Regions from separate parts of the Shewanella decolorationis genome, predicted to be linked through region 2. Evidence: riboswitches for the same ligand, from Rfam matches in the RefSeq annotation. Region 2 holds a riboswitch; the other holds the start of a gene.
The links. Region 2 has a riboswitch for thiamine pyrophosphate ahead of thiC (phosphomethylpyrimidine synthase ThiC). Riboswitches for the same ligand answer to the same signal wherever they lie in the genome.
Positions count from the first base shown of each region.

Region 1: it holds a riboswitch for thiamine pyrophosphate, as region 2 does, so the genes downstream of both, EYR25_RS00435 (TonB-dependent receptor) here and thiC (phosphomethylpyrimidine synthase ThiC) in region 2, are expected to answer to the same signal.

Region 1 is NZ_CP037898.1:84,974-93,074, reverse strand. It holds gene EYR25_RS00440 (YkoF family thiamine/hydroxymethylpyrimidine-binding protein) at 23-283, opposite strand; gene EYR25_RS00435 (TonB-dependent receptor) at 379-2,580, opposite strand; TPP riboswitch at 2,634-2,744, opposite strand; gene EYR25_RS00430 (Crp/Fnr family transcriptional regulator) at 2,959-3,639, shown strand; gene tsgA (MFS transporter TsgA) at 3,695-4,870, opposite strand; gene deoD (purine-nucleoside phosphorylase) at 4,920-5,624, opposite strand; gene EYR25_RS00415 (YcfL family putative periplasmic lipoprotein) at 5,974-6,366, opposite strand; gene EYR25_RS00410 (PaaI family thioesterase) at 6,497-6,961, opposite strand; gene EYR25_RS00405 (PaaI family thioesterase) at 6,948-7,475, opposite strand; gene hinT (purine nucleoside phosphoramidase) at 7,472-7,828, opposite strand; gene EYR25_RS00395 (M61 family metallopeptidase) at 7,974-8,101, shown strand, end outside.
Region 2 is NZ_CP037898.1:4,348,217-4,356,317, forward strand. It holds gene EYR25_RS19455 (glycoside hydrolase family 97 protein) at 1-1,374, opposite strand, end outside; gene EYR25_RS19460 (tRNA (adenine(22)-N(1))-methyltransferase) at 1,593-2,420, shown strand; gene EYR25_RS19465 (NUDIX hydrolase) at 2,535-3,065, shown strand; gene trhA (PAQR family membrane homeostasis protein TrhA) at 3,173-3,856, opposite strand; gene EYR25_RS19475 (hypothetical protein) at 4,133-5,320, shown strand; TPP riboswitch at 5,496-5,594, shown strand; gene thiC (phosphomethylpyrimidine synthase ThiC) at 5,753-7,906, shown strand; gene thiE (thiamine phosphate synthase) at 7,909-8,101, shown strand, end outside.

The DNA.
Region 1 (8,101 bases), 460 kb from region 2:
GCGTTCAAGTTAACTTAGGGCGTTACTCGCTGTGGGCTAAATTCAGCTCACCACCAATAAACTTACATACAAACACAGCTTTGCCCCATTTTTCATGGGCGGCTTGCATCTCGGTCGCCAGCATTGCCATCACATCTTGATAGTCGCCACACACTTGCGTCGCCATAGCATTGGTAACACGTTGAATCGTTGGATAATTATCCAAGCGATGGATAAACCATTTGATCGGGTCGAGATAATTTTCATTAAAGGGATACATGCTAATTTCGGCGGTGAGTTTCATCTTCACTCCTTGGGTCAAATGCTAATAATGCAATCGTCAGGCGGTGACGTAATGAGCGAACACAGCCTGACATCTGATGTCTCATTCTTCTGGGATTACATAAACTTAACGTTTAGTGTGACCCCAATTTGGCGTGGGTCGCCGTAGCGGATATATTGCTTTTCCGCCCAGCCGTTATCCGGCTCATTACCAAAATAGAAACCACGCACACCATATTCTTCATCGAACAGGTTGCGACCCCATAAATACGCCGACCAAGCACTCGCCTCGTAGCCTACACGCGCATTCACAATGGTGTATGGCTCAGAGCGCGAGTCGTTGCTGTCTGAGTAGTAAAACTCACTCTTACCACTCATATTGACGTTGGCAAACCAACCCGAGTTTGCACGATAGGTACCGCCTAGGCTGTAGGTTAAGTGTGGTGAATGGGCCAAATCGCGGCCCGTTAAATCCACAGCGCTACCGTATTTATCTTGATACTGGTAATCGCCGTACGCCGTCTCTAACCAACCTAGGCTTGAGTAAAACTGGAGATTATCGGTGGCATACCAAGTGGCGTCCAACTCGGCACCGTAGTTGTGTGAGCTACCCGCATTTTCAGTGTAGAGGATAAAGCGTTGTGGCTTGTTCGGATCTTGCTGGGATGCGGCCACTTGCTGGTCCTGTCTGTCCATATAGAACAGCGCTAGATTCGTATCGATAAGCCCTTCAAACCAATGGGATTTAAGGCCGATTTCGTAGTTATATAGGGTTTCGGTATCAAACTCTTTTTTATCATTGAGTTCGACTGGCAAGGTCATGTTAAAACCGCCCGCCTTGTAACCGCGCGCCACACGGGCGTACACATTATGGGACTCATTCAGCACTTTGCTCAGCGCAATATGGCCGCCCCACATGGTTTCGCTCGGGTCAAAATTGTCATTGTTGGTATCTGAGTAGTGGCTATTGCGACGCTCGGCACGCAGTCCCACAGACAAAGCATAATCGGCGCCTAAATCCGTATCCAACTGACCAAATACGGCGTAATTGGTTGCTTCATATTCGGAATCTAATACCTCATCGGGCCAAGTATTATATTCAGAATACAGTTGGTTATCTTCTTTAAGGTTCATCGCATAAACCCCAAGTAACCAGTCGGTTGAACCGGCAAAAATACGGCCTTGATCGGTCGAGCTTAAGCGGAACTCTTGGGATAAGGTTTTACGCTGACCGGTTTTGTCCCAGAAGTAATCGTACTGACAAGGGGCAAGATTGCCCTCATCCTCACATTGCTTGGCGGCCCAATACTCAGGGTTCGCCCAATCGCCATCGTAACTGTAATGATGATCGGTATTGGCAAATGAAGTCAGCGAGGTTAACTCAAACGATTCTGCGCCCGAGTAGGTTGCTTTAAATCCTGCGCCCGTGGTGCGCTGGCTATCGACACCCGGCTGATCCGAAATAGTATGTTTAGGATCGTTGGTTAAGCTCCAGGCATCGTAGCCGTTATCAAAATCGGCATGCAGCAGGGTTAAATCGAGTTGCAGATTATCGGTGGCATACCAGCGTAATTTAGCGCGGCCAGTAAATTCATCACGACCATTGGTATCTTCTTTATTTAAATAGAGATTGTCGCGATAACCGTTTTGCTGATGCTGCTGCAGCGACACGCGGTATAACAATTTGCCCGAATCGGTTAACGGCCCTGAGCTAAAACCGCTGAAGGTTTGCAAATCGTCATTGCCTAAAGAAACCTCGGCGCCATGTTCAAACACATCGGTCGGGTCGTTGCTCTTAAGGTAAATCAAGCCCGCTAACGCATTGGCGCCATAGCGGGTACCCTGCGGGCCGCGTAACACTTCGACCTGTTGCAGATCGTACATGCTCGACACCATGCCGATACCGGATAAATCAATATCATCAATGATATAACCCACAGACGAGTTAGGTGCACCCTGATATTGCTCCTGCTCCCCCACGCCACGGATCTGGAAATACTTAGGACGCGAGCTGCCACCCGACCAGTTAAAGTTGGCGATGGAGTTCATCACATCTTCAAAGTGCTGGGCACTTTCATCTTGAATTTGCTGGGCATCGATAACGGTAATGCTTGATGGCATTTTCTCTAAGCTGGCACTGCGAAAATCCGCCGTCACCACCATGATTTCCATATCATTGCTGGGATCAGGTTTATCGATAGCATCGGTTTGCGCCCATGCGGCCGTGCTTAACGCAGCCGAAATGGCCAGCGCTAAGGGGGCACGAGTTAAGGCTACGGTGAAGATTGAAGAATTTTTGTTAGACTTTTTGTTAGACATAGGACCTCAAATACATGTTTGAGATCCGGCAACGAATAAGCGATTCAGAAGTGTGCTGTTGATTGGCCCATTCCTACGCCGGTATTAGCCGGATCAGGTTCTAAGGGTTCGTCTGATGACATCTCAGTCTGCCACTTTGTTGGCAAACACCCCTTGGCGGCGCTAAGTATACATGACGAAAATCATAAAGTAGACACTCTTGTCACTGCACATCAGTAAATGACGCTTAGCTCACGCCATTCATGCCTTTGTTGAAACCTCTGGCGGCTCACAATCAGTCGATACAAACGCCCTTCTCTCCTTTGGCTGATTTGACCCAATATGCTTTCTAATGCTATAGAAGGCGACGATTTTAAGTATGGTAGAAGGGTCAACTCAATGCAGCTAAAACCGTTAGCCAAGGGACGTTATAGCCAGCGATGGGAACAAGACTATCCTCTTATTGAAGCAGTGATTCTTAGCTGTATCAGCGAAGTCAAAATGCTCAAAAAAGGCGCTCACCTGATGACGCAAGGTGAAGCCATAAACTCGCTGGTGTTAGTCAAGCAAGGCCGCGTATCGTTGGGGCACACCGCCAGAAATGGCCGTTGTTTCCAATTAGGGACTATCGATTGTGATTCACAGCTCTTTGGTGAGATGGAGTTTTTTACCCAATACCAGTGCCAGCTGGACATCATCGCCAACGAGCCCTTGGAAATTTCGCTAATTAGCACTGAAAAGTTGCAACATTCCCTCGGCCAACACCCGCAACTGGCGCTGTTTTTTGCCAGTGCCATAGCGATTGATTACCAAGATACCGTCGATATTTTTACCCGCAGACTGCTTTATCCCATCAGCTATAACGTGGCATTCGATATCTACCATGAGTATTTAAACGATTTACCCGTCGATGGTTTTAGTAAGCGTTATTTAGAGGCGGAGCGTTTTGGTACCACTGACAGGGTCTACCGACGGGCATTACAACATTTGGAAGAGCGCGGTTTAATCGAGCGTAAAAAAGAAGGCATTCGGATAAAAAACCTGAGTGCACTTAAAGCTTTTGTCGAAGCAGGCATTTAACCCACTTCGACAACACCCATACTCGGCAGATAACAACCAAGTATGGGCCTTTAGCTTAACTTGCCGAAAGTGATTGTGCAGACATCGCAGGTTTCATCCGGCTCGATGCAATCAGCAGCATAAAGATTGCGGCGTAAAGCACGGGGATCACATACATCACGGTTTGCAAGCCGATAATACGTTCGAAGAACGAACTGATCGCCGGACTAAACATGGCCCCCGTACTGCCACTGATCAAAATGTAGGAGACATTCTTGCTGCTGGCTTGCTTCACAAACGACACGCCATAGGCAATAAACGCATTGTAAAGTGCCGCACAGACAAAGCCGTAACCGTAGGTTAAATAAGCAATCCAATTCAACTTGTCGGTAGTCACAATCACAAAGGTGATCACCATGGCTAAACCAATAATACCGACTAAGAAATGATGAATTTTTACCCGGGTCACGATCAGGGTTGAAATTAAGGCACCAATCAACGCGGCCGACCAGTATTGGGTAATGATATTGCCCGCCTCTTCAAATGGGATATCAAATTTTTGTTTTACAAATAACGGTGCCCACGTGAGGAAGGTATACAGCGCCAGCATGCCTAAAAATAAGCCGATACCGCCGCTGATAATGCCGAAATTCCACTCTGATTGTTGTTTCTCCTCCGTATTCGATGATTGCTCGCACAGAGAAAAATTGGTGAATAAGCTAATAATCACCGTGCCTAAGGCAACCAAACCCACGGCTAAGTAACTGTAACTCCATGATAAGGCATTGGTTAAGGCGTAGGTTGTGATCAGCGGAAACACCACCCCAGCAACATTAAAGGTCGCATCCTGCACCACTAACATAGTGCTCTGCATTTTGGCTTGCCATACTGACACCACAATGGTGCCTGCGATACACAGCCCAATCCCGCCGCAGAACCCAATTAAGGTCATGGCCTGCATCACTAGCTGTAGCGAACTGGTAAGGTGTAATGCCAGCGCAGAAAGCGCAACTAGACTATAACTGAGTAAGGTGATCCGCTTGATGCCCAACTTTTCAATGAAGAAAAAGGCGGCAATGGTCCCCGCCAATGCACCACCATTAAGTAAGGAGAAGATTGAGGCCACATCATTCACATCGGCTGCAAACTTCTCCGCTATGGGTTCTATCAACATCCCAAATTGCGTCGCAAAACCCGCCATAATAAAGTTCGCGAGAAAACTAATGGCGGTTAAGGTGATTTTATTATTCATTTTTGTCATTCCATCGTGAAATGCGAAAGGTGCAAGGTTAGCGTGTGACCTAATTCAGCGCAGTCGCGAGCGCGAGTTCGATCATATTATTGAAGGATAACTGGCGTTCTTCGGCGGTGGTTTCCTCACCCGTTAGGCAGTGATCGGATACCGTGAGAATGGCCAATGATTCAATGCCCTGTTGATGCGCTAAGCCATAAAGACCCGCGACTTCCATATCGATACCCAACACCCCAAAACGCTCCAGTGCCGGGATCATATCTTCGTCGGGATCATAATAAAGATCGCCACTAAATACGTTGCCAACTTTAACGCTAATGCCTTTTTCATTGGCTTGGGTATAGGCTTTGTGCAGTAAGGAAAAGGTGGCCGAGGTAGCCATATGATAGCCACTGCTACGCTTGGCATTCGTGGGTGAGTCGGTACCCGCTGCTTGCGCTAAAATCACATCACGCATTTGCACGTGTTTTTGGGTTGCGCCTAAACTGCCGATACGAATGATGCGTTTAACACCAAAAAAATTAATCAACTCATGGCCATAGAGCACCATTGAGGATATCCCCATACCGTGACCCATCACAGAAATACGCTGCCCTTGGTAATAACCTGTGTAACCTAGCATATTACGAACGTTGGTGACTTCTACAGCATCGGTAAGGTAGGTTTCGGCAATATATTTTGCCCGCAGCGGATCGCCAGGCATAATTACAGTTTCAGCAAAATCAGTAGGTTGTGCGTTAATGTGCGCGGTCATAGGTCTATCCTCATCTAATAATATGCTGATAGTAGTGCTCAACCCTGAAATAGTTTTAGGACTAAAGTCCGCTTTTCTGTCGCGGCTAGGTCTTTTCCGTCGAACTGAGTCAGTTATCGCAATTTTGCTTCTCGGCGTAGCAACCGTCACGGGACAAACTCATCTCGCACAAACGAGCAGAAGGAAGATGGGTTGGTGAGGATGAGGATAGATAAAATCAAAAGACTTACGTCTCAAAAACGTAAGTCTTTATCAATGTGGCGTAAATCTTTATCAATGCGCGTTAACTTAGCTTTGAAGTGCCAAATGCTCTAACGCGATAGTGACAACTCAACCCTATGATTCAAGCTTAGTTTGAATAGGTCTCGCGCACATAAACATCGAATTTCGCCACTTGTGCATTTGGGGCCACGGCCGATACTTGCAGCTGTTGTTTGCCGTGTAATTTCACCGATTTCCAACTGGTGGCTTCATCTTCGATGGTAAAGCCGCTGGCATCATACCAAGTGAACTTATATTGCACTCGCATATCGCTTGAGGACTTGCTGACGATCAGCGCCGAACCTTGGATAAGATCGCCAACACGGCGCGCCTCAACCCCTTCGACACTGATATCACGGGCAAAACTCTTACTATCGACACGGGTTTCTCCCAGTGAGTTCACCGAAATACCCGCCGTATTAGTGCAAGCGCCGAGTGTCAGTGCTGCTGCCAAGATTAATCCACTGTAAATTGCTTTCATTTTGTTTTCCCTCACTCACAAAAACCTAGGTGCCGAACAACGGATGGGCAATGACACTACGCGACGCCAGCTGAACTTATGCTTAACATAGTCATCGGCAAAACGTGCTCATCCTGCCCCGCCCTCGCGATTAATCGATTAAAAAGTGCGCCCTTGCGGTAGCGATAAGCTGCTTACGATTGGTTTGCCAACAATTGATATTCACATTGGCGACCCGTCGCCCCTGACGGGTGATACGACATTCGGCGAAGCTGTCTTTATGTAGGCCTGCTCGCAGGTAATCAATCGAGAAATCGACTACCTTTGGCACTTTTGCCGTTTGCATAAACACCATTAATTGCACTATGGCTGACATTTCCATAAAACCAGCAATCACTCCGCCATGAATCGCGGGCAGGATGGGATTACCGATATTGTCGTCCTTAGCGGGGAGTTTGAAAATCAGCTCGTCGCCAAAGCGCTCGACCTTCATGCCAATAAACTTAGCATAAGGTACATGTTCGAGTAGATGACCAAAGTCGTTCAACTCGGTAGCGCGTTTTACAATCCCCTGCACATCGAGAGTTTTCGGCTCGGTCGGCTTATTTGAGTTCATCTGTCTCTCCTAAGGGCGGCACGGCTTCTCCCATCAAGGCTTGTCTAAAGGCATCGCCCACCATTTCGGGGCTAATACGCATAAAGGAGCCCACCGCATGGGCAATGGGGTCATCGATGCTGTCCTGATAGGCGATGGCGCGGGTAAAGGCGATATTAGATGACAACTTATAGCATTCCGCAAAGCCATAAACTGGCTTATGGGGCTGCGCGGGTTTCATATAATCGACCCGCAAGTCGAGGGTGGGCGAAATCTCTAAGGATTGATATTTTTGAAAAATCGCACTCACTACCGCGCTGCCACAGGCTGTGTCCATCAGGGTGGTGATCACCCCGCCATGGATCACACCCGTATCGGGATAACCAATTAACTCAGTGCTATAGGGCAACTCAATCAGTACATGGTGCTCACTGGCTTCGAGCACGGTTAACCCTAAGCGACGGCACTGGGCGAGCTGATCGACAAACCGCTGCGCCATTTGAGTCAGCGGAAAAAACTCGGGATTGACCTTCATTGACCTTGGCTCAGCATGGGTCCCAGTGGCTCTCCGCCAACGAGATGAATATGGATATGGTACACTTCCTGTCCGCCATGTTTATTACAGTTCATGATCAAACGATAACCGTCTTTGGCAATCCCCGCCTCTGCTGCCAGTTTGGCCGCCACAGTCATCATCCGGCCGAGTGCGGGTTCATCCGAGGCTTTCATATCGTTTGCGGTTGGGATCAAATGATTCGGCACAATCAAAATATGGGTTGGCGCCTTTGGCGAGATGTCTCTAAAAGCGGTCACCAGCTCGTCTTGATACAGAATATCAGCGGGAATTTCGCGGCGGATAATTTTGCTGAAAATGGTTTCTTCGGCCATGGGGAGTCCTCCTTGGGTTAATTGGGATAGTATACTAGCAATTCAACGCTTTGTGTCTCCAGATATTTTGCGTTTCATTTGCCTGTTGTGCGCATTTTTGGCAGCATGACGCCCATTAAAACGAAGCGGTTTTACAGGATAAATTATGATCCACTATCACATCATTCCCGTCGATCCCAAGGCGCACTTGTTCGCAGTCACCATGACGGTACAAACGCCTCACCCTAAGCAAGTTTTTAGTCTGCCAGCGTGGCTTCCCGGCAGTTATATGGT
Region 2 (8,101 bases):
GTGCCATTCGTGACGGGTGATGCCGTTTTCATCGATGCGTTTGATTTGTCCACCGTCAGCCACATAACCGGTTTTGACTTGGGTCACGCCATGTTTTTCATACAGGGCGAAGGCATCATCCATTTGATTACGGTAATGGGTCACTGAGCCTGCGGTCTCATGGTGACCAATCAGGCGCACGCCTTTTTTGGCGCCGTAGGCGGTAATGGCGGGTAAATCGAAATCATCGTAGGCCTTGGTAAAACTGAATTGATCGCCATTATGGAACCAATCGCCATCCCAACCTTGGTTCCAGCCCTCGACCAAAACGCCATCAAATTGGTACTTGGCGGCAAAATCCATATAGCGCTCAGTTTCGCTAGTGGTTGCGCCGTGTGTTGGACCCGAGCCCCAAGTGTTTTCATTGAGGTGCATCCCCCACCAAATGCCGACATATTTGCCCGGTTTAACCCAAGAGACATCTCCCAGTTTATTGGGTTCGTTCAGGTTGAGGATAAGGTGCGAATTAAGCAGTCCCGTGGCCTTGTCGGCGATTTGAATGGTGCGCCATGGGGTATAAAAGCCCGCTTGGGTTTTAACACGAGTACCATCTGACCAAGGGGTGAGATCGGCCTTGAGCTTGCCATCGCGCTGTTGATCGAGGGTCATCGAGGCAAAATCAACTAACGCCGCCTCGTGAATGCTCAAATGGGTGCCATCGACCAGTTTAAAGGTAAAAGGGGTGTGGGCTCGGTCGACCTGATTGAGTGGGCTGGTGCGATACAGATATTCGTAGCGGTTCCATCCCCGAGAAGGGATCCACCAGGCGGTGGCCTTATCACTCTGACCAATATTAAATTCGGTGAGTTCATCGGTGATGGCAAGCGGTGTATTCGCTGGCAGGGCGTTTTGGGCGGCTAAGTGATAACGAAAGCCAATGCCATCGTCAAAGGCTTTAAACTCGAGGTTTAAGTCGATTTTACCGTCGGTTAATACCACGCTCAGTTGATTGTGTTGATCCCTTATCCACTCTTGCTCACCCCAAGGTTGCTGCCATTTGCCATCGGCGCTGGCGGTGTGGCTCGATTTGATTCGTAGACCTTGGCCTAATTCGCCCAGTGAGGCAAAGACTAACCCTAAGCGGCTCGGTTCGATAATCGATTTGCCATGAAAATGGATTTGGTATTCTGGGCGGCCCGTATCATCACTCAGACTCAAGACGATTTGCTTGTCGGGTGAGCTTAGTTTGAGGGTCTGCGCTGTGGCACTGTTGCAGAGCAGGCTGCCAATGCTGAGTGCTAGCAAGCTGGGCGTAAATAGGCTGGCGGCCCAATGGCGGTGATGTCGTTTTGGCGAGTTGATGTGGCGTGCGTGGGTAAGAGGATTGCTGAACATTCCCTGATCCTTGTTTTTATAGTGAATATGGGTCAATGCATACTAGTGGCGATGACTTTTTGCTCGCAATGCTTTGCATACGTATTCACCATAGTGAGCGGTTAGGCGGCAGGCCGAACGCAAAGTGTAAAGAGATGGGTTTTAACCGCTGACTCGGGTAGAATGCGCGGCTTTATGGCGCTCAAGCATGTATGGGCGCGATTTTTGAGGCGTCAGCGGTGAAAATCAGTCAGCGATTACAGCAGATCAATCGAATGGTGGGCCCTAGTTACGATCATATTTGGGACTGCTGCTGCGATCATGGTTTACTCGGCATGCTGTTACTGCAAAGAAATGCTGCACCTAAGGTGCATTTTGTCGATTGTGTCGCGCCCTTGATGCAGCAACTCAGCCTTGAGTTAGCAAGGTTTTTCCCTCTGCAGCCTATCTCAAACCCTCAAAACGCAATTGAGCAAACCGCCAATCCCCAGAGTGAATGGCAAGTGCATTGTATGGATGTAGCGGCCTTGCCACTGGCGCAATACGGAAAGCAAGCCAAACACTTAGTAATTATTGCGGGTGTGGGCGGTGAGTTATTGGTTGAATTGGTTCGCAGTATTGTGGCGAATCAGCAAAGACAAAGTGATGCCCGGAGTGGAACTGATTCGGGCAACCATGACCTTAGTCAAGACACTTGCCAGCTCGAATTTATTTTGTGTCCCGTGCATCATAATTACCATGTGCGCAGCGCGTTGGCGGAATTGGGCTTAAAACTTAAAGATGAATATTTACTCGAAGAAAACCAACGTTTCTACGAGATCCTGCATTTAACTCAGGCCAATGCCTGCTCAAAAACGAATACCAGTTCAAAAACAACTGAAGCAGTGCCCTTAAGTGCGGCGGGCTCAATCATGTGGCAAGGGTTAGATGCGGATAAAACCAACCAAGCCAAGCGGTATCTTGACCAAACCATAGGCCACTATCAGCGTATTCCTGAGCATCGCATGCCCAACAAGTCGCAAATTGTGGCGGCCTATCAGTACATTTTGCAGCAACTGAATTGTTAACCTCATAGGTCAACATGCGGCCATTGAGCGCTTAGCCGTGGCGTTGAAACGGTTTTACTCTGTAAATCCATCGAGTTGATTTATGCTATTAGGCCGTTAATCTTGAGTTTTATTATGCGTTTATTGAAGTCCACCCAAGCTGCCAATCTCAATCTTAAACAGGCGAAGATTTTTTATCGCCAAGCCGCCCGTGCCATTGTGCTGTCAGGGGAAGATATTTTGCTGCTCTACACCCAAAAATATCGGGATTACGGTTTGCCTGGCGGTGGGGTGGATAAGGGCGAGAGCCTTGAAGTCGGACTTATCCGCGAGTTGCAGGAAGAAACCGGCGCCATTGCCGCCAAAGTGTTAGCGCCCTTTGGTCGTTATGAGGAATATCGTTCTTGGTTTCGTGAGGGCGCAAATGTTGTACACATGGACTCTTACTGTTACCTGTGCGAAATCGATATGAACCTTGGCGAGCGCGGCCTAGGTGAGCCAAGACTCGAAGCCCACGAGATAAAAAATGGGATGCGCCCTGAGTGGATCAATATCCATCAAGCGATTGCCCATAATGAAGAGATCCAACGAACGTTCGCCAATAAAGGGCAATCCATCGACAGGGAAACCTTTCTGCTCAAACGAATCGTTGAAGAGTTGCTGTAGATAAAGTCAGCTTGATGGGGTTAATGCACTGTGGTTTAAAGCGCCGCCATAAAAAAAGCCATCCTGAGGATGGCTTATGAGGATTTCTGTGAAGGCTGCCTTAACCGTTAGATCACGGTTAAATAAATACAAAAGAAATGGCTCATTGCGCCCGCCAATACAAATAAATGCCAAATCGCGTGATTGTATGGGATGCGTTTACCGACATAGAAGATCACCCCTAAGGTGTAAAACAACCCGCCCAATAGTAGAAGCTTAAATCCTAGCGGTGACATCGCCGCCGTTAAATCGCCCATCACAGTCACACACAGCCAACCCATTACTAAATAGAGCACTAGGCTCATTTTTTTAAAGCGATGAATAAACAAAGTCTTAAATAAAATCCCACCAATAGCCAAGGACCAAATCGCCGTCAGGATAATGGTGGATAGTTGTCCTTGCAGGCTGATTAACATCAGCGGGGTATAGGTGCCTGCAATTAAGCAGTAGATAGCACAATGATCGGCAATCTTAAGTTTATGTTTCCAGCCTACATGCGTTACGCTGTGATACAGGGTAGAACTTAAAAACAACAGGATAAGGCTTGCACCATAAATAATAACACCTGTGAGCTGAATATTTGTGAGGTGGTCTGCGCCCTTGAGGATCATAAACACTAAGCCGACCACACCCGCGATCACCCCTAGGCCATGGCTGATGCTATTGGCAATCTCTTCACTAAGGCTATAGCCACTGATATTCAATGGTTTTTCATGACTCATTTGCGGCTCTATCAAACTCTGGCTTGGCATGCTGTTGATCCACTCGATGGCGATAATGACTGAGTCTATCAGTTGATAAATTGGAAAGCCATAATTAGCTTACACGTGTAAGCTAATTTATTTTGAGATTTACATCATCAACTGAGACTGAGGCGAGCTCTTATCTAGTTGTACAACATTATGGTGACTGTTTACGACTGATTAATGTCAACGCCTTGGAACTTTGTGCGTTGCACTTTCTCTAATCTCCCGTAGATGTCATGGATTTGTTAAGTACTTTGTCCATTAAGTACTAAGGGATGGATTTTGCCTGTTCGTTCGAATATTACCCTAGAAGATGATCTTAGTTTTGATGCGTACGGCCGCGTGACAAACGAAGAGACCGTACCATTTTCCGCTATGCCTTTTTGTGCAACGTCTTTCAGTGCTACAGATTTGAATGCTAAGCCTTTTAGCGCTCATGCTGAGCCTTTGAGGAGCGATATAAGCCTTAATTTGCATGAGGCTAACCAAAAAGACATCGATAGCACATTTCAAACATCTTCAAAACTAAGCGGGGGAGAGTGGTCGCAGTATTTCAATCTTAAGCCATTGCTTTGGGTTATCTTGGGTCATGGCTTACTGCTGTTGTTATTGATTTTCCTATGGCGAACCCAGTCGGAACACTTAGGGCTGTCGTTTACCGAATCATCTGCGAATGCACGAACTGCAACCAAGGCGTTAAAGGCATATTTTATTTATGCGCCGCCAACGCAAACCGATCCAGCGGATCCTCCTAAAAATTCCTCTGTGGAAGAACCTACAGTTTCTAGTGAGCCGATCACTTCGCCGCCTAACACTACGCAGCTGACAGTGAATGTTGAACCGGCAGCGAAAGTGATACCAAAACCCGCGGAAAAGCTTGCGCCAAAAACTACAGAGCAGATTGCAAAACCTCCTGAAGTCAGCGCCCAAGCGTCAAATAGAGCAGTTTCAAAGACTCCAACACAGGGCCAAACCCAGCAGAGTGCAAAAGAAGCTATTAAGCCTCAAAAGGCAGAAGTCCAATCAAGCTCGGCTCAAGTGGCAAGTACTCAGCAGTCAGATACTGGTGAGCAAAGCAGCGGTGCGGCTGGTAGCGTGGGGTTATTTACCCAGCGTTATTTTGAACGTCAGCGTGAGCAAGCCTTAGATGATTTAGTGTTAGAGCAGGCAAATCATTACGGCAAACGGTCGACTATGTCTGAAATGAGCCCCGAGATGGAGGTGTTGATTGTTCCCAATGCCGACGATTTTAGCGGCCCCACCAGTTTAGATTTAGAACTGGATCCTAATCGAATTGTCCGTAAAGGGGATACCTGCTATCGGGTCGTTAAAGTCGGCACCCAAATTAATCCCTATGCTGAGAATTTAGGGTTCCCCTTCAATTGCAGTGGCAAGAAAATGAATCAAGAAATTGACGATGCCATTAAGGCGCAGCTGGATAAAATGATGGTAAAGCGGCCAAAAGGTTAAAAAGTAGTTGTGATAAATTTTCACTAAAAATTGTTTTAACTATGATCTCTAAAACCAATTTAGGTTAAAGTCGTTTAAATACATTGCGTTATGCGTTCTTTAATTTTGATTGATAATTTGGTTTTTATCCTAAAATTAGGCTTGTTTGTTCGCTGCGCTTCTGCCTATACTTTTGCCCATCTTGTCGGAGTGCCTCTTGGCTGAGACCGTTTATTCGGGATCCGTTGAACCTGATCAGGTTAAAACCTGCGAAGGAAACAAGCATAATAACATCCATTAAATCGTGACAGCGGCCACCTTTTGCCCTGCATTAACCCATCGATTTAGTCGTTATTGAGTCCGCAAATCCGCTTAGGGTTTGCAGCGCTCAGCTTAAACACTCAAGTCTCCAGACAAGCAACCCCATTTTTATTTGTTAAAGTGAGATTGCTTATGTCCAGTTTAGAATTGTCCTCAGAATCTATTGCCGTGAACACCCAAGGGCAAACGAGCCGCCGTGCAGCGCGCGCCCAGGCCCAAGCCTTTATCGATACCCTTAAACCATTACAACATCCTAATTCGCAAAAGCTCTATTTGCAGGGGAGCCGTGAGGATCTCCGTGTAGGGATGCGGCAAATTCTGCAAACCGATACGCGGATTGGCGGCACTGCGACTGCGCCCATAGTTGAGAAAAATCCTCCCATTCCGGTGTACGACTGCGCAGGGCCTTATTCCGATCCGGCTGCGCAAATTAACGTGCGCCAAGGACTAGCCAAACTCAGATTACCTTGGATTATCGAGCGCCAAGATACCGAAGTGCTCGATTGTGCGACCTCAGATTTCACCCAGCAACGCCTGAAGGATGATGGGCTCGATCATCTGCGCTTCGAGGCCGGCTCAAGTGCGATTGTTCGTCCTCGCCGTGCCTTACCGGGTAAGCGCGTGAGCCAATTACACTATGCCCGCCAAGGGATCATTACCCCCGAAATGGAGTATGTGGCGATTCGGGAAAATATGGCGCTCGCCGAGGTGCAGGATGAAATCTTAAACCGCCGCGGCCAAGGTGAATCCTTTGGCGCCGTAATCGGTAAATCGATTACCCCAGAATTTGTCCGCGACGAAATTGCCCGTGGGCGCGCCATTATTCCGTTAAATATCAATCACCCTGAAGCCGAGCCTATGATTATTGGCCGTAATTTTTTGGTGAAAGTGAATGCCAATATCGGCAACTCGGCGGTTACGTCCTCCATCGAGGAGGAAGTCGAAAAGTTAGTCTGGTCAACCCGTTGGGGCGCGGACACTGTGATGGACTTGTCCACTGGGCGGTATATCCATGAAACCCGCGAATGGATTATCCGTAACTCGCCAGTGCCGATTGGCACAGTGCCGATTTATCAAGCATTGGAAAAAGTAAACGGCGTGGCTGAGCACCTGACCTGGGAAGTGTTTCGCGATACCTTGATTGAGCAAGCGGAGCAGGGCGTCGATTACTTTACCATCCATGCGGGCGTGTTATTGCGCTATGTGCCCATGACCGCCAAACGGGTGACTGGGATTGTGTCCCGCGGCGGCTCGATTATGGCCAAATGGTGCTTGAGCCATCATCAAGAAAACTTCCTCTATACCCATTTCCGCGAGATTTGCGAGCTGTGCGTTGCCTACGATGTGTCGCTGTCATTAGGCGATGGTATGCGTCCAGGCTCGATTGCCGATGCCAATGATGAGGCGCAGTTTGCCGAGCTTGAGACCTTAGGCGAGCTGGTCAAAATCGCCTGGGAATACGATGTGCAGACCATTATCGAAGGGCCTGGACATATCCCGATGCAACTTATCAAAGAGAATATGGATAAGCAGCTTATCCACTGCGTCGAGGCGCCGTTTTATACCCTAGGGCCGCAAATTACCGATATTGCGCCGGGTTACGATCATTTCACCTCCGGAATTGGGGCTGCGATGATCGCATGGTATGGCTGCGCCATGCTTTGCTATGTGACGCCGAAGGAGCACTTAGGTTTACCCAATAAGCAGGATGTCAAACAAGGGCTGATTGCCTACAAGATTGCTGCCCATGCGGCCGATATTGCTAAAGGCCACCCGGGCGCGCAGATCCGCGACAATGCGTTGTCTAAGGCGCGCTTTGAATTCCGTTGGGAAGACCAATATAACTTAGGGCTTGACCCTGATACCGCGCGTGCCTATCACGATGAATCCTTGCCACAGGAGTCGGCCAAGGTTGCGCACTTTTGCTCTATGTGTGGCCCTAAGTTCTGTTCGATGAAGATCACCCAAGATGTACGTGACTATGCGGCAAGTTTAGCGGCGGGTGCGTTAGCAGGGGCTTCGTCAAGCCAAAATGTTGAGAGCGCTGAAGCGCTTGCATCGATAAACTCTGCTCCACAAGGGCAAGCTAGCAAAGAAGCAATCCAGCAGATCAAAGTCAAAACCCAAGATGAATTAGCGGCGGCCATGGCGCAAAAATCGGCCGAGTTTGCGGCTTCGGGCGCCAAGCTGTATCTACCGCTAGGCGATGCAAATACTGCCAATGAATCGGCCAAGCATCAGGATGGGACAGAACTCCAATCCATAGTACAGGTTGCGGAGGTTTGATAATGACCCCTGCTAAACATATTAGCCAAGTGGCGCCTAAACCTATCGTCTGGACCATTGCGGGTTCCGACAGCGGTGGCGGCGCGGGGATCCAAGCCGACTTAGCCACCATCAAAGATTTGGGCGGCCATGGATGCAGCGTGATCACCACGTTAACGGCTCAAAGTTCGGTGGCGGTGGATTTAGTTGAGCCTG